One region of the Rhizobium sp. PL01 genome, then DNA from elsewhere that is predicted to be linked to it. Evidence: riboswitches for the same ligand, from Rfam matches in the RefSeq annotation. Region 1 holds a riboswitch; each other region holds the start of a gene.
What was found. Region 1 has a riboswitch for cobalamin ahead of metE (5-methyltetrahydropteroyltriglutamate--homocysteine S-methyltransferase). Riboswitches for the same ligand answer to the same signal wherever they lie in the genome.
Positions count from the first base shown of each region.

Region 2: it holds a riboswitch for cobalamin, as region 1 does, so the genes downstream of both, R6X40_RS08870 (aromatic ring-hydroxylating dioxygenase subunit alpha) here and metE (5-methyltetrahydropteroyltriglutamate--homocysteine S-methyltransferase) in region 1, are expected to answer to the same signal.
Region 3: it holds a riboswitch for cobalamin, as region 1 does, so the genes downstream of both, cobU (bifunctional adenosylcobinamide kinase/adenosylcobinamide-phosphate guanylyltransferase) here and metE (5-methyltetrahydropteroyltriglutamate--homocysteine S-methyltransferase) in region 1, are expected to answer to the same signal.
Region 4: it holds a riboswitch for cobalamin, as region 1 does, so the genes downstream of both, R6X40_RS24760 (DUF1636 domain-containing protein) here and metE (5-methyltetrahydropteroyltriglutamate--homocysteine S-methyltransferase) in region 1, are expected to answer to the same signal.

Region 1 covers NZ_JAWQUM010000008.1:128,061-132,295, reverse strand. Annotated here, with positions in the region: gene R6X40_RS19255 (ROK family transcriptional regulator) at 161-1,375, shown strand; cobalamin riboswitch at 1,662-1,876, shown strand; gene metE (5-methyltetrahydropteroyltriglutamate--homocysteine S-methyltransferase) at 1,984-4,235, shown strand, end outside.
Region 2 covers NZ_JAWQUM010000003.1:235,502-239,736, reverse strand. Annotated here, with positions in the region: gene R6X40_RS08880 (hypothetical protein) at 19-234, opposite strand; gene R6X40_RS08875 (hybrid-cluster NAD(P)-dependent oxidoreductase) at 397-1,494, opposite strand; gene R6X40_RS08870 (aromatic ring-hydroxylating dioxygenase subunit alpha) at 1,496-2,746, opposite strand; cobalamin riboswitch at 2,869-3,067, opposite strand; gene R6X40_RS08865 (DUF6656 family protein) at 3,436-4,041, shown strand; gene R6X40_RS08860 (diguanylate cyclase domain-containing protein) at 4,042-4,235, opposite strand, start outside.
Region 3 covers NZ_JAWQUM010000001.1:896,569-900,803, reverse strand. Annotated here, with positions in the region: gene cobW (cobalamin biosynthesis protein CobW) at 85-1,149, opposite strand; gene cobU (bifunctional adenosylcobinamide kinase/adenosylcobinamide-phosphate guanylyltransferase) at 1,153-1,677, opposite strand; cobalamin riboswitch at 1,852-2,252, opposite strand; gene R6X40_RS04130 (chloride channel protein) at 2,396-4,186, shown strand; gene R6X40_RS04125 (cobyric acid synthase) at 4,199-4,235, opposite strand, start outside.
Region 4 covers NZ_JAWQUM010000012.1:18,863-23,097, reverse strand. Annotated here, with positions in the region: gene R6X40_RS24770 (ABC transporter substrate-binding protein) at 1-429, opposite strand, end outside; gene R6X40_RS24765 (ABC transporter ATP-binding protein) at 446-1,240, opposite strand; gene R6X40_RS24760 (DUF1636 domain-containing protein) at 1,266-1,673, opposite strand; cobalamin riboswitch at 1,782-1,997, opposite strand; gene rpsU (30S ribosomal protein S21) at 2,652-2,888, shown strand; gene R6X40_RS24750 (hypothetical protein) at 3,638-3,913, shown strand; gene R6X40_RS24745 (acyl-CoA thioesterase) at 4,106-4,235, shown strand, end outside.

The DNA.
Region 1 (4,235 bases):
CAAGTGCGTGGGCGCTGAAAAACGGCCCTCCGATGCCGCGGCGCGATGATTGCTCCGGCGGCGAAAACTGTCTCGTCCTGACTGTCACTTCATTTTACAGTTGACTCATATTCTATCCAAACTATTAGATCGGTGATAGAACGAATTAATTGAGATATCTGTGAGCGAAACCCTGCGCATCTCCCGGAAGTTTTCCCAAAGGGCCGTGATGGAGGCGATCATCCAGAACGGACCGATCTCCCGCGCCTCGATTTCAAAGCAGACGGGGCTCTCCAAGCAGACCATTTCCGAAATCGTCCGCCAACTGGAGCTGGATGACTGGGTGCGCGAAACCGGCCGCACCAGCGGCCATGTCGGGCGCACGGCGGTGACCTATGAACTCGTGCCGAATGCTGCCTATATTGCCGCTGTCGATCTCGGCGGCACGAAGATCCGTTTGGCGATTGCCGATCTGGCCTGCCAGGTTTTTGCCGAGGAAGTGGTTGCAACCGATCGGCGTGGGGGCCAGTTCGTTGTCGATCAGATCGCCGAACTCTGCGCACAGGCGGCAAATCATCTGAACATTCCGCGCGAGCGCATCCGCATGGCGGTCATCGGCGCACCGGGTGCACCGGACGCAAAGACCGGTCGCATCCTGCTTGCGCCGAATATCTCCGATTTCGATACGATGAACGTTGCCGCCGCCTTCGAAAAGGCGCTCGGCATGGACGTGATCCTGGAGAACGACGTCAATCTGGCGGTGCTGGGTGAGAATTGGCTGGGACAGGGGCAGGGAATCGACAATCTCGCCTTTATCGCGGTCGGCACCGGTATCGGTGGCGGCTTGATGGTCGGCGGCCAATTGGTGCGCGGCGCGATGAATGCCGCCGGTGAGCTGGGCTTCCTGCCGTTCGGTGCCGATCCTTTCGATCCGGAATCGCTGCGCACCGGTGCGTTCGAGCGGGTCACAGCTTCGATCGGCATCATGGAACATTACGCTGCGGCATCCGGCGAGACGGTGGCGGTGCCGATCATCTTTGAACGGGCGGCCAGCGGCGATGTGCATGCCAAAGCGACCCTGGACGAGACGGCGAAATATCTGGCCCGTGGCATCAGTGCCATTGCGGCGATTGCCAACCCGGAAAAGGTCATCATGGGTGGCTCGATCGGTCTGCGGCCGGAACTGATCGAGCGCATCCGCAAATTCCTGCCAACCTGCTTTCCCTATCCCGTCGATATCGAGGCGAGCCAGCTCGGGCCCCGCGCGGCCATTGTTGGTGCGGCGGCGATCGGGCTCAGCCATCTACACAACGCGTTGTTTGGCGCCGATGCGCCCGATAGCCGCGTGTCTCTGCCGCCGGCGGAAACCGTGACGTTCAGGGAGGCATTGCGATGAGCCCGTCGAACGCCCTGACGGAAAGGCTGCGCGCGGCGCTTGATCGCGACGATCCGATTGTACTGTAGCGCGAACGGAGCCGTCAGCGCGCTGCTCCTCACTCAAGCTACGATTGCCACCGTCGCGCGATTAAGTCCGACGTGCAACAGCTCTCGTCGTGTGACGGAATATCGAAGGCCCAGGGCAGTGTCCCGGGCTTTGATGGCTATTGCCGTGCTCACGCACCTTGCTTCATTTAAAGACATAAGCATTTCTTTATGTCTCTTGACGGGACTATCCATTTGCCGCATGTTTGCCGGATCGTGGTTCTCCGGAGTTCGCATCCGGAGCTAAGAGGGAATTCGGTGCGATGCCGCAAGGTGTCCATGCCGGAGCTGCCCCCGCAACTGTAAGCGGCGAGTTTCTGTTCAACTAAGTCACTGGGACGCGAATGCCCTGGGAAGACCGGACAGCGACGATGACCCGCAAGCCAGGAGACCTGCCGCGATAGATAACGTCCACGGGCGGGGTGTCCCGGTGCGCCGCTTTGCGAAACGGCAGGCCATGTCTCCCGTTCAATCTGCAACGCGTCCGCCAGTGCCTTGCCCTTAACAATCGGGGTAAGGAAAATGACCATCACGACAGCAAATCTGGGCTTTCCCAGAATTGGTGCAAAGCGCGAGCTGAAGTTTGCGCTGGAACGCTACTGGGCCGGAAAATCGGGCGTAGAAGACCTGCTCACTACAGCCAAAGGCCTCAGGGCCAAAAACTGGACACTCCAGAAAGACAAGGGGATCAACGTCATCCCCTCCAATGATTTCTCGCTTTATGACCACGTTCTCGATACCGCCGTCATGGTCGGTGCCATTCCCGCTGCCTATGGCTGGAAGGGTGGTCCGGTGGATCTCGATACCTATTTCGCTATGGCACGTGGCAGTCAGGGCGGTGGACATGCGAGCTGCGGTCATGCCGAGCATGGTCACGGCGTTCCGGCGCTGGAGATGACCAAGTGGTTCGACACCAACTATCACTATATGGTTCCGGAATTCACGGTCGATCAGGCATTTGAGCTGACAGCCAACCGGCCGCTCGAGGCCTTTCTTGAGGCTAAGGCGCTGGGGATCCACACACGTCCAGTCATTCTCGGGCCGCTGACATTCCTGAAACTCGGCAAGGCAGCACAGGATGGCATGTCGCCGCTCAGCCTTCTCGGCAGGCTGCTGCCGGTCTATGCCAAGTTGCTGACAGAGCTTGCGCAGGCCGGCGCCGACTGGGTGCAGGTCGACGAGCCCTGCCTCGTACTCGACCTTTCCGATGCCGAACGGGCCGCTTTCGCGCATGCCTATCAGACGCTTCGCACTGCGGCTCCCAGCCTCAAGGTGATGCTGGCAACCTATTTTGGCGCGATCGGTGACAATCTCGCGGTCGCATTGAAATTGCCGGTGGCAGGCTTGCATGTCGATCTGGCCCGCGCACCACAGCAGGTCGCAGTTCTGATCGACAAGGCACCTGCGGATCTTGTCCTTTCCCTCGGTATCATCGACGGACGCAATGTGTGGCGCGCTGATCTTGCCGGGCTGTTCAAGCGCATCCAGCCGCTGATCGAGGCGCATGGACATGCCAAGGTGCAGCTGGCGCCGTCCTCGTCCCTGCTGCACGTGCCGATCGATCTTGCCCTTGAAACGGCGGTTGATGCGGAACTGGTCTCCTGGCTTGCCTTCGCAACCCAGAAACTTGACGAACTCGCCTTGCTGGCAAAGGCCTTCGATACCGGCAGCGCCCAGGCAAACCTGGTGTTTGCAACATCGATCGCGGCGGCGAATGCGCGTTTGACCTCGGTCAAGGTGCATGATCCGCTGGTTGCAGGCCGTTTGAAGCAGGTGGATGCCGGCATGCTGAAACGCACGTCACCGTTTGCGAAGCGGCAGAAGCTGCAGCAGCAGAAATTGCGCTTGCCACTGTTTCCGACGACGACGATCGGTTCGTTCCCGCAGACGGCCGATGTGCGCAAGGCCCGCTCGCAGCATGCAAAGGGCGCGCTTTCCTATGTCGATTACCAGGCCTTTCTTGAGCGTGAGACAGAGCAGGCGATCCGCTGGCAGGAAGAGATCGGCATCGACGTGCTTGTGCATGGCGAGTTCGAGCGCAACGACATGGTGCAGTATTTTGGCGAACAGCTTTGCGGCTTTGCCTTTACCCAGCATGCCTGGGTACAGAGCTACGGCTCGCGTTATGTTCGCCCACCGATCATCTATGGTGACGTTTCGCGCCCGAAACCGATGACGGTTTCCTGGTGGAAATTTGCCCAGTCGCTGACATCCAAGACCGTCAAGGGCATGCTGACCGGACCGGTGACGATCCTCAACTGGTCATTCGTCCGCGATGATCTTCCCCGCAGCACGGTCTGCAAGCAGATTGCGCTGGCCATTCGCGACGAGATCCATGATCTCGCCGAAGCAGGTGCGGCGATGATCCAGATCGACGAAGCGGCCCTGCGCGAGGGACTGCCGCTGCGCCGCGCGGAGTGGAAGGCCTATCTCGATTGGGCGGTAGAGAGCTTTCATCTTTGCTCGACCGGCGTGCCGGACGAGACGCAGATCCATACGCATATGTGCTACTCGGAGTTCAACGACATCATGCCGGCCATCGCTGCCATGGATGCCGACGTGATCTCCATCGAGACCTCCCGGTCTAAGATGGAGCTGCTGACGGCGTTTACCGGGCGTGGTTATCCGAACGAGATCGGACCGGGCGTCTACGATATCCATTCGCCACGTGTGCCGAGCGTCGCGGAGATGGTCGAACTCCTCGATAAGGCAAGCGAAGGGCTGGTTGCAGGACAGATCTGGGTCAATCCGGATTGCGGCCTGAAAACGCGCAA
Region 2 (4,235 bases), on a different contig from region 1:
CGGATAGGACGCTATGGCTCATCTGCTCTGCAGATCGGCGGCGCTGCTTGCCGGCCGGGGTATCTGAGGAATATGCGCCGGATGAGGGCGCTTGATATCCAGGGTCGAGGGCATGGACAATTCAGCTTCCAGAAGTGCCATCTCGATGAGGAACACAAGCATCCTTTTGTCGCTACGTTCGGCGCTCATCTTCGAGGCCTGGAGAAGTTCATAGGTCAGATCTTTGGTTCGCATATGTCACGTCCCGTATCGATTGCCCTCTGAAATTAACCAATGCAACTTACGCGAGGCTTTCCAGCTTCAAACACCCCTTGATGGTGATCAGTCTTGGCCCGGCTGCTGGGCGGTGGGCGGCCATGCCGGGCGGCTTATCAGCCGCTCGGCAGTTCCAGCACGTCACGCCTCGATTTGCACATCCCCGATCGGGCGCGAACAGCAGGCGAGGATATAGCCCTCATCGATTTCGTCGTCGAGGATGCCACCATTGTGGTTCATCTCGACCTCTCCTGAAATCTTCATCACCCGGCAGGTGCCGCATAACCCGCCCTCGCAGGCAGCGCCGATGCGGACGCCGGCCGAGCGTGCCGTCTGCAGGATGGTCTGGCCGGGCTGACACTTGGCGTCCTTGCCGGCCATGGTGAAGGTGATGGTGGAGACTGCTGCTGCGTCCACCTCCCCCGCTCCGGCGCGAATGGCAAGCTCTGCCGGATCCGGCGCGTTGGCCGGCTGAAAACTCTCTTCATGATAGCGGTTCATGTCGAAACCGACACTCTCGAGCATGGATTTGACGCCGCGCATGAACGGTTCCGGGCCGCAGCAGAACACGGTGCGTTCGCGGAAATCCGGCGCCAGCAGCGCCAGCTTGGACGTCTCGATGCGGCCACGCAGCCCGTGCCAGCTATGGCGCGGTGCATGGGTCTCGACGATGAAGCCGAGATTGAGGTTCGGCATGTTGCGCGAGATGTTTTCCAGTTCGTCGCGGAACAGCAGATCGTCCGGCTGGCGGGCGCAGGAGAGGAAGGAGACGTCAGTCTGCGGGGCGCAATCGGCCATCCAGCGGGTCATCGACATCATCGGCGTGATGCCGGACCCGGCGGAGATGAAGAGGTATTTTGCACCGGGATGGCGCACGAACGAGAAGTCGCCGAGCGGACCGAAGGCTTTGAGTTTCATGCCCGGTTTCAGGTTATCAAACATCCAGCGCGTGCCGATGCTCGACGCCTGGGCCTTAACGGTGACGGCCACGGAAAACGGCCGCGACGGCGTCGAGGACAATGTGTAGGTGCGCATCACCGGATCGTCTGGCGTCACCGGTAGCTCGAGTGTGACGAACTGGCCCGGCAGATATCGGAACCAGCTGTCCTTGTCGGCCTTGAAGCCGAATGTCATCACATCCGGCCCTTCGGCGGTGACGGAAATGCACTCCAGCAATTGCTGCCGGTCATTGAACGGCTGCAACTCGTCGAAGTGCCGGAAGGATGAGGCAATCGTCATGTCAGGCGACCCGAACCAGAGGAGTGGAGATCGAGCTGCCCTTCAGGCGATCCGCCAGGAAGTTTGTGTACCATTCGACGAACTGCATCACGCCACCCTCGTGTTCCGGCGAATAGGGGCCGGGCTGGTAGGCAGGCGAGCGGATGCCAAAGGCATTTTCCTCGACGATCTGGCGGTCCTGATCGTTGGTCTCGGTCCAGACGTGGGTCAGTTCCTCGAGGTTATAATCGACGCCTTCGACCGCGTCCTTGTGCACCAGCCATTTGGTGGTGACCTGGGTGAGTTCCGGGCCGAGCGGCAGGACGCGGAAGGTGATGGCGTGATCGGCCAGCACGTGGTTCCAGGTACTCGGATAATGGAACAGCAACAGCGTGCCGATATGGCTCTGGCTGACATCGTTGGAGAGTTGGCGCTTGACGGCGCGCTTTCCCGACATCGTGTAGCTTTCGGCACCCTCGATCAACGGCATGCGGGCAACACGGAACTGGCCGGATGGATCCATCTTGAACTCGCTCGGCAGGCCGGACGATTCGCAATGTTCCCAGTGAGCGGCGATGACCGGATCGTCCTTGGCGCCCTGCACGCCGGTTGCCGTCGGCGCTTCCGGGTAGGTGCGGCAGAGTTCCGGGTGATTTGCGGCGCAGTGATAGCACTCGCGGTTGTTTTCCCAGACGAGCTTCCAGTTGCCTTTCTCGATGATCGTGCTTTCAAACGCGACCTTGGTGTCCTTGAGATTGTGCGGCGTGACATAGGACGAGACCATGTCGCGCACCGGCTGGAAATCCATCGCCTCTTCGGCGAGGCAGATAAAGATGTAACCGCCGATGGTTTCGCAATGGATCGGTTTCAGGCCATGCTGGTTCTTGTCGAAATCCTCGCCCATCTGGCGGGCAAACAGCAGCTTGCCGTCGAGCTCATAGGTCCACTGGTGATAGGGACAGACAAGCTTGGCGGACGAACCCTTGGCGCCAGCACAGACACGCGAGCCACGATGGCGGCAGGAATTGTGCAAGGCGCGGACAGTGCCGGTGCGATCGCGGACGACCACGACCGGATATTCGCCAACCTGTACGGTGAAATAATTGCCGGACTTCGGGATTTCGCAGTCATGGCCGATGAACAGCCAGTCCTTGTACCAGATCTCAGTCATATCGAGCTTGTAGAGATCGGGATCGGTATAGAAAGCCTGCTCCAGGCTGTGCGTATCGCGCCGGTTTTTCAATTTGCGAAGGACTTCACTGCGGAGATCCATGGTCATTTCCTTGTGCTCGCCAACCTTTTTGAAGGGTGCTGCAGGCAGGAAAGGAACCACCGCCGCGCCGGGAGAGCGCGTGATTATCGTGGTTCTCCTTCCGGCTGCCCGCCGCAACCCAGATATCAATTTCGCTACAAGGCTGGTTTCCGGGCTCTGGAGCTGTCCTTGCGGACGATCCCGGCGCCTTCCCGGATTTCTCCAGTGGCCTTTTGCCGAGGTTTCGCTCCACCACCGTTGCGGGGGCAGCGCCGGATTTCGACCGGCTTCCCAATTCTCCACCCTCCCTATAAAGGCGGCACCTTGAGTGTCTTCATCTAATCCTCACTTCCGGTAATATAGCCGCCAATTAACGACATCCGATTCCAGAAAGACGACACGGAAAATATTGCGTGAAACAACGCTGGGGTCTGGCTATTTTATAAGCAGAAACAATGTCATCCGCCGAATATTCGGCAAATGGCGCCTTTTCGGCCAAACGCCGTTTCAATTGGCACAAACGGCCCCTCATTGCGACATTCAACGCCGCCAGCGGCGCCCCTGCCGACGTCGCGCGCAAGCCCCGTACCATGGCACGCGGGTAGCGTGACGAAAGACTGCGTTAACCCTGACAATGTAGCCTCTTCCGATCAAGCGTTTACGCCCCGGCAATGCCTTGTCCGCATTCCGTCGCATTCTGGTACAGGCCGATGTCAAACTTGAGATATTTCGATTCTGCCGTGGTCAAGAAACCGGCTCCCTTGCCGAAGGCGGCGATCTATACCGAATTCCTGCGGACAGGACGGATCAACCGGCACCAGCAGGAATGGAGCGCCGTTGAAAAACGCTATCTGACCCATCAGGAAGTTGCCACCCGCACCGGCAAGAAGCTCGAAGTCGCCGGGAGCGTGACGCATGACCGGATCAACAGTTTCCACCGTTCGATCCGTTTTCCCAAACTGCTTTTTCACCGCACGCTCGCCGATAGCCCGCATCTCGGCTATTGCCATGTGACGGCAGCGCGGACGAAATTCGCCAAATTCGAGGATGTCCGCTGGTCGTTCTACATTGCCAATTTCTTCTCTGATATCGGCGACGACCAGCATTTTTTCGAGAAGATCAAGATCGGTTACGCGCGGATGTATTTCGCTGTCGCCACGGAGATGGACGCCGAGGCCGGAAAACTGACCGTCAATCGTGCGGTGCACGACAACGGCCTGTTGTTTCGCACCCGCGATCCCAAGGAAGCGCTGAAAAACGTGCTTCTGCTCGGCGCCCGCAACTCAGAGCTTCGCAAGATCATCGGCAGCCTCTGATCACTGCTTGTAGATCAGCCAGTCGCGCCCGGGCGGCTGCTCGCTTTCGGCGCCGTGGACGACCGTCTGGTCTCCGCCCTTGCCCTGCGCCCTGGCGAGTGCCTTTTCCGCCGTGCCGACGAGATCGAAGGCGTTGCTGGCGTCATCCGACATGCATATGCCCACCGAAAGCGTCACGCAGCCAAGATCGCGCC
Region 3 (4,235 bases), on a different contig from region 1:
ACCCCTCTCTGTCACGACGTGACATCTCCCCCTCGAGGGGAAGTGTCCGGCAGGATAGAGGGAGATATGCCGCGCTCATCATTTTCAAATCGCCGCTGCGATGGCAGCGCGTACGGCTGCTTCGTCCATGTCATGCAGGCCGATGACGACCAGACGAGTGCGGCGCACTTCGCCTACAGCCCAGGGGCGGTCGAAATACTGGTCGATGCGGGCACCGACACCCTGGATCAGCAGGCGCATCGGCTTGCCGGGAATATCCGCAAAGCCCTTTAGACGCAGCACGTCATGCTCGGCAATGATCGGCTTCAGCTTTTCGATGAAGGCTGCCGAATCGGCAATCGAGCCCAATTCAACGACGAAACTGTCGAACTCGTCATGGCTGTGCTCCTCGCCTGCCTCGTGTTCCATCTCGTGATGGGATTTGCGGTTGGCGATGTCGCTTTCGGTACCGACACCAAGGCCGAGCAGCACGGCAGCGGAAACCTCGCCGTTCTTCGCCTCGATCATCGTTGGCTTGCGGCTGGTGCGCGACGAAACCTCGTTGCGGACAAAGGCAAGGCCGGTCGAATCGAGCAGATCCGTCTTGTTGAGAATGATCAGGTCGGCGGCGGTCAGCTGGTCTTCGAACAATTCCTCGATCGGGCTTTCATGATCGAGATTGTCGTCGTTGACGCGCAGCGCATCGACCTTGTCATGATCGTCAGCAAACCGTCCGGCGGCAACGGCGGCGCTGTCAACAACGGTGATGACACCATCAACCGTCACCTGGGTGCGGATATCCGGCCAGTTGAAGGCAGCAATCAGCGGCTGCGGTAGCGCCAGACCGGATGTCTCGATGATAATGTGGTCCGGGCGGTTCTCGCGCTCCAAAAGCTTGGTCATGGTCGGAATGAAATCGTCGGCGACGGTGCAGCAGATGCAGCCATTGGTCAGCTCGATGATATCGTCCTCGCTGCAGGCTTCTGCGCCGCAGCCCTTCAAGACATCGCCATCGACGCCGAGATCACCAAACTCGTTGATGATCAGCGCAATGCGGCGGCCGCCGGCATTCTGCAGGATGTTGCGGATCATCGTCGTCTTGCCGGCGCCGAGGAAACCGGTGATGACAGTGGCCGGGATCTTACCGTGGGCGGCTTTTTCGGTGGTCATGGATCAACCCTTCATTTTCAGCGGCAATCCAGCCGCGATAAAATAGACGTCTGCGGATATCTCCGCAATGATTTGGTGCAGCCGGCCCGCATGGTCGCGAAAGTCGCGCGCCATCCGGTTCTCCGGCACGATGCCCAGCCCGACCTCGTTGGAAACGAACACCAGCCGGGCTTTGGCCTGCGGCACATAGGCCGCGAGTGTTTCAAATTCAGCGACCATATCGCGTTCTTCCATCATCAGATTGGTGACCCACAGGGTCAGGCAATCGATCAGAATGATGCGATCGGGTGCGTCGATCGCCTCCAGGCAGGCGGCAAGGTCAAGTGGCTCTTCATGGGTTTGCCAATCCCCCCCGCGGCGATCGCGATGTTCGCTAATCCTTGCCTGCATCTCGCCGTCCCACGCCCTTCCGGTCGCGACGTAATGCATGTCGAGAGCCGACGCCTTGACAAGTTTCTCGGCGAAGGCGGATTTACCGGAACGCGCGCCGCCCAGAACCAGCACGCTGCCTGACTGTATCGATGTCATGGAATGATCCAGGCCTCAGCGTAAGCCGGCAGAAAGTGCAATCCCTGGGCAACGCAAACCGGGATTTGCGGCAACGCAAGATGGGCCGTTCCGGGAACGGGATGATAGTGCCATGACAACCTCCGTGCTGGCATCGGGAGTGTCTCTCCCTGGATCGGGCGAACCCCAAGCTAAGATGGGGCCCTTGAGGATGGCAGGTCTCCTGGCTCACGGCGCCACGCACCCTCAAGGGGCACGAACGGGTTCGCCTCGCCTTCCCGGAGTGTTTTGCGCCAGATTGCGCTGTCGCAATCGACGGACATCACGAAGAGGTGGACGATTCGTAGACTTAGAGGCGTCCGGCCCCGGCTGATCGTGATGCCACTCCAGTGGCTTTTCCGGTTGGGCCGATCCTTGCCGCTGCCGCGAAATGCGCACAGTCCGGAGGCTTGGCTTTCCCGGATGGCGAACCCTGACCGTTCTACAGTCGCGGGGTCGGCTGCGATAAGGACGCCCGGTCTGGGTCCGGCCCGTCGCATTCCCATTTACTCCCAGCATGCAACCGCATACCGGGAACCATCCAATGGCTGATGATTAGGCGCTCACCTGGATCAAGTCAATTGCGGCACTATCTCCCGCCCCATGGTTAGGTCGGGCTTCGGCAAGACTTCACTTGATCTCCCATGCCATGCCTTTTAGGACGGCGCAGAGACAGGATGGCCAGGCGATGAAGATGAAAATTATACCGAAACTCGACCTGCGGCGGCTCGGCTATCTCTCGCTGCTTTTCGATATCGGGCGGATGCGGGCCTTTGCACGGCGAAGTGAACTCGGACTGGTGGTGGCGGGCGTCATTGTTGGTATCACGTCAGGCCTCGCCGTGACGGCGATGAGCATCATCTCCAGCCGCATGCACAGCCTGATTTTTGGAATTTCAGATGACCAGCGCCTGAGCGCGAGCGATCTTCAGGGCGAAATTTCCGTACTGATCGCGCCGGTCGTCGGCGGCATCATCCTTGGCCTGGTGATGATCCTGCTGGCGTCGTGGCGCAAGAAGCCGATGGTCGACCCGATTGAAGCAAACGCGCTGCACGGCGGCCGCCTTTCTCTGACAGACAGCATTATCGTCGCAGTCCAGAACCTGATCTCCAATGGTTTTGGCGCCTCCGTCGGGCTTGAGGCCGGTTACACGCAGCTTGCGTCAGGCATTGCCTCCAAGCTTGGCATTTCGCTGCAGCTTCGCCGCTCGGACCTGCGCACCCTGGTCGGTTGTGGCGCTGCCGGTGCCATTGCTGCCGCTTTTAATGCCCCGCTGACCGGCGCCTTCTATGCTTTCGAGCTGATCATCGGCACCTATACGATCGTGTCGCTGACACCCGTCATCGTTTCCGCCCTGGTTGCCAACCTCGTCGCTCGATGGCTCTATGCTGGCGATTTCACCATCGATGTCGGCCAGTTCGGCGCGGTCGTTCCGGCCGACTATCTGCCGGCGCTGCTGCTCGGCTGCTTCTGCGCCGGCATGGGCATCCTTTTGATGAAGGGCGTCTCGCTGATTGAGGGGCTTGCCCGCCGCAGCTCAATCCCCGCTCCCATACGCCCCGCGCTCGGTGGCATCGTCGTCGGCCTTTTGGCGCTCGTCTCTCCGCAGGTGCTTTCAGCCGGTCACGGCGCCCTGCACCTCAATCTCGCCAGTTCGCCGGCAATCCCGATGCTGATCGGCCTGTTCCTGCTGAAATCGCTCGCCTCGGCGGTATCGATCGGCTCCGGTTTTCGCGGCGGCCTGTTTTTCGCGTCACTGTTCATGGGCGCGCTGCTCGGCAAGCTGTTTGCCTTTTCCGCGCCCTACATCTTTGCCCACGCGACGCTGACACCGGTCATCTATGCCGTCGTCGGCATGAGCTCGCTGGCGGTCGCCGTCATCGGCGGTCCGCTGACCATGACCTTCCTGGCGCTGGAGATCACCGGCGACTTTCCGATCACTGTCCTCGTTCTTGCAGCCGTGATCACCTCATCGCTGGTCGTGCGAACCACCTTCGGCTACTCGTTCGCCACATGGCGCTTCCACCTGCGCGGCGAAAGTATCCGCAGCGCCCATGATGTCGGCTGGATCAGAAACCTCACTGTCGGCCGTCTGATGCGCACCGATGTCCGCACGATCGATATCCAGGCATCGCTGGAGGATTTCCGCCGCGACTTTCCGCTGGGGTCAACGCAACGGGTCGTCGTCGTCGATGGCGCAAAATATGCCGGCATCATTCAGGTGCCCGAAATCTATGCCAGCCCCATCGAGGCCACCGAAGAGCGACAGGACCTCTCCGGCTTCATCCGGCTTGCCAATGACTTCCTGCAGCCAAATATGAATGCCAAGCAGGCGGCCGCCCTGTTCGACACGACGGAGAGCGATGCGCTGGCCGTGGTCAACAACCTCATCGAACGGCGCGTCGTCGGCCTGCTGACAGAAAGCCACACGTTGCGCCGCTACAGCGAAGAACTGGACCGCAGGCGCCGTGAAGCTTCGGGAGAGATTTGAACCAAGCCCTGGTCAGGACATCAGGCTATCAAGCCATCTCGGCTCCAGC
Region 4 (4,235 bases), on a different contig from region 1:
GCAGGATTCCGTCAGCTCATAGACCTTGATCTTGAACGGATCGAGTGTTTCGGGCGTCACCTCGCCGCCAACTTTCATGCCGTAGTTCCAACCGGCGAAAAGGAAGTCGGCGTCGGCATTGAGCAGCACTTCCTTGGTTGGATACTTTTCCGACAATTCAGGGAGTTCCTTGACCCCTTCGCGCAGCTTTTCATCCAGCGTCTTCCAGCCGGAAATGCCGGTATAGCCAACCATGTGGTCCTGCAGTTGCAGAGCCAGCATCATCTCGGTGAGATTGACATCGTTGGAAATCGCCCGCTGCGGAGCGCTATCGAAGGTGACGTCGCGGTTGCAGCTCTTGACGGTGACCGGATAGGCAAACGCCGGCATGGCGATGAATGCCGTGGCGAGGAAACCCGCAGCGGAGGCGAGCAGGCGGAAAGAGGGCATGATTGGTCCTTTCGGTTCAGGCGGTCTTGAGGGAAAATGAAAAACGCGCGGCGGCATTGCCCTGTGCGGGGTGAGAAAGGGCCGTTACGCCGAAGGTGGTCGAAATTGCGTGGGTTGTCAGTACTTCGTTCGGGAGGCCGAAACCGACCATCCGGCCATCGCGCATCAGCGCCACATGGGTGGCAAACGCACCGGCCAGGTTGATATCATGCAGCGTCGTGACGATGGTTAGCTTCAGCCCGGCCAGCAGATGGAGAATTTCCAGCTGGTGGCGGATATCGAGATGGTTGGTCGGTTCGTCGAGAATGATGATGTCCGGCTCCTGCGCCAGTGCGCGGGCAACCAGTACCCGCTGCTTCTCGCCGCCCGACAGCGTCGCGAACTGGCGATTGGCCATAGGGACGAGATCGAGATGTTCGAGGCAATGGGCGACCTGCGCTCGATCATTGTCCGTCCAGCCTGTCAGGCCTTGGCGCCTTGGAATCCGGCCCATCATCACCACATCAAGGACGGTGAACGGGAAATCGGCCGGCATCTCCTGCAGCACGACGGCAACTCGACGGGCCGCAGCCTGGGCGGAAAGCGTGCGCATATCCTCGCCGTCGATTTCGACGCGGCCTTCCAGTGGTGTCACGCCACGATAGAGGCAGCGCAGCAGCGATGTCTTGCCAGCACCATTCGGCCCGACGATGGCAAGCCGGTTGCCAGCCTCCAGGGAAAAGCTGACGTCGCGAACGAGGAACAGATTGGTTTTTGGCCCCCAACTCACGTTCAAGACGTTCAGGCTGGCACCCCGCCCGTCGCAGCTCATCGATTGTCTCCCGGGATCACGGTTTTCATTGAACGCGCTCCCCGCTATGTTCCGAAACAAGGAAGGCGGCCGGAATGCGGGCAATGGTCTTGCCACCGAGACCGCGAGGGCGTTCGGCTTCGCGTGTCAGGCCATCCGGCCGTTCGGCATAGGTCGTGGCGAAATCCACCAGCGCGCCGATATCCGTATCCGGTGCGATATCACCAAACAGATAGGTTGCCTTGCCGCTGGCCTGGAACGCGATCGTGCAGGGCCGCCGGCAACCTGCCATGCAGACGGTACCCTCGATAGAGAAGTCGGACCCACTGCCAACACCTAGGCGCGACAGGCTGTTGTTGAGGCGGGCGAGCAGTTCCAGTCCCGGGCGGCACGCGGTTCCGGTGATCCGGCAATCGGTGCAGACGGTTATGATGTGCTGTGGATGATGCGCCATGTTTTACCCCCGGTGGCGACGTCCGGAGTCCACATGGCGATAAACTGCAGGCGCGCAACAGCGCTGCTTTCAAGCCAGATTTTTTCCATCGGAACACCCCGTCCGTTGCAGTTGATCATCGATGATGGCAGGTCTCCTGGCTCGCGGGTCAGTGCGCATCCACCCCTTCCCGGCTTTTGGCCAGTGGGATGTTGTGAATGCACTCTCCGCTTACAGTTGCGGGGGCAGCCACGGTTTTGGCCCCTGATGGGTCATCCTCACCGTGTTCCCTTTTCAGCCGCTCCAGGGTCACCTGGAAGCAGCACCATCAACACGACATTTCGCATGATTCCACCGACCAAACAACGCCGGATACCGATCTTTCAATATCCTCGTTACGACTGTAATGTTATTCAGTTACATGATATTGGTCAAGTGCCGCAGTTGCCAACTGTTGTGAGTAGCGCCCACAATTTGGACGATCTCACTGGGCCCGATCACCCTTGGTGAAAACACTCCCGAGTGTATCCCCTTGCACGATGTGGTGGAGAAAATGTCTGTTCCCGCGGTAACCGCCGGCCCGGCAGGTTGAGCATAATTAGGTTCCATCAACTGTGTCGGAGCGTAAAATGCATTTTCTCAATCTCGCTGAACACCCGGAACGAAGCGTCGCGATCTTTGCCCTTGTCGTGTGGATCGCAACGATTGGACGGGCGATTGCCATTACCCATGGCTGATGCTGAGTTCAGCGACAACGAGGCCGGAGGGTAAGAGCGGCCAATAGTGGCCTTGGCTGTGGGGTGTTTTGGCCTGTTCTTCAACGTTTCCGGCCGAAAATTGTCAGATTGATGAAGGGCGTTCCTGCTAAAGTTTGAGGGCATGCGCAAAAGTCTATGCGAATTATGTGAGAAATTTTGCCCTACGCTCTGGATTTGGTTCGTAAATTGCTCTACTGCCCCTGCCATCTCTTTAGTGAACATCAGACTTTGAAAGATTCACATGCAAGTATTGGTTCGCGATAACAACGTCGATCAGGCTCTCCGAGTGTTGAAGAAGAAGCTTCAGCGCGAAGGTGTCTTCCGTGAAATGCGTATGCGGGAAGCATACGAGAAGCCGTCCGTCAAAAAGGCGCGCCAGAAGGCTGAGGCAATCAGCCGTCAGCGGAAGAACGCGCGCAAGCAGCTTCAGCGCGAAGGCCTTCTGCCTGCGCCGAAGAAGAAGCCAATGACCCGCTAATATCAGCGGTTTCTGACGAGATTGGGCTTTCTAGTCCAAGGCGTGTCCGGCATCCGGGCGCGCCTCGTCTTGTTTTTCAATGATTTGATTTGGAAGACTCGGGTTCCCCCTGCCGTGACGCTCGGTGCTGGGCGAAGTCAGTGGTCGGCCGATAGCACCGTCGTGCAAGGTCACCGCCTGCCCTGTTATGGTCATCGCCTTTTGCGCTCAAACGATTCGGTCAAATAACTGTCGCTATTTCCGGGGCGCTGCCGCCATTGTGCTCGCTGAAAGCCTTGGCCTTGCCCCATCCGCGTTCACTGACGCCGATGCCCGCCATGTTTCGGCGGTTCACTCTCCTGCGGACTGGCGGTGGTCACCTCCCGCCACGATCATCTCGTCTCTGCTTCTCTGGCGTTCAAGGGGCGGGGTGTGATCATGTTCCCGCATTGCCGAAAACAGATTTGAGTTCCATGCCGCATACTGCCGCTGTGAAGCTTCGGGGAATTTAACGCAAAAGGAAATATTTCCTACACATAGGAATTTTATTCCTATCTACTTCTGATTGATTCTAGAGGTAGATCAATGGACCAGTCCCAAATCGACAGAGATCGCGGCATTCGGCTTAAGCAGGCCATGGCGATGCGCAAACGTGCCTCCTTGCCCCATGTGTCGCGGCCTGGCTGTTGATGGTCCGTAACGAAACACTTTCAAACCGCAGAATTTACCAGGTTCGCTTTTAAGCGGCATAAACCAATGGAAGTTTCAATATGGCAACCTATTGCAACATCACGCTGAACGCCAACATCCCGCATGGGCCAGATATTCTCGACAAGCCTTGCAAGGTTGTCTCTAGCTACCCTAATGGCAGCTTTTCCCTTCCGTATTCCGCCACTGTGTTTGCTTGGCCAACCGCCAATACGGTGCGCATCAGCTCCCCGACGCTGAACATCGATGCTGCCTGGGTTGGCGCCAGTGGTGGGACGTTGTCAATTCAAACCGGCGCCGGCCTCACTTACGGGATTACCAACTTTGCCAAAATGTGAAAAGGCGGTTTCTTAGGTCGATGCCTCGCTGATCCGATCTCACAAGACCGGCCGCTGGGCTGCTGTCCGAACGGACACGCGCAGCGGCCATGTTCGTGCGAGCCCGTGTTGCGGGACCCCAACGCTTACGCTAAGCCTCCGCCGCACCAACGGCAGGGAACTTGTCGTTCGGTGAGACGCGCGGAGGAAAATATGCCGGATCGATCGCTTGTCACCTATGTCGGCGTTGCCCATCCGTGGATGTGCGATGTCATGGGGCATATGAACGTCCGTCACTATGCCGCGATGTTCGACGATGCGAGCTTCCAGCTTCTTGGTCATA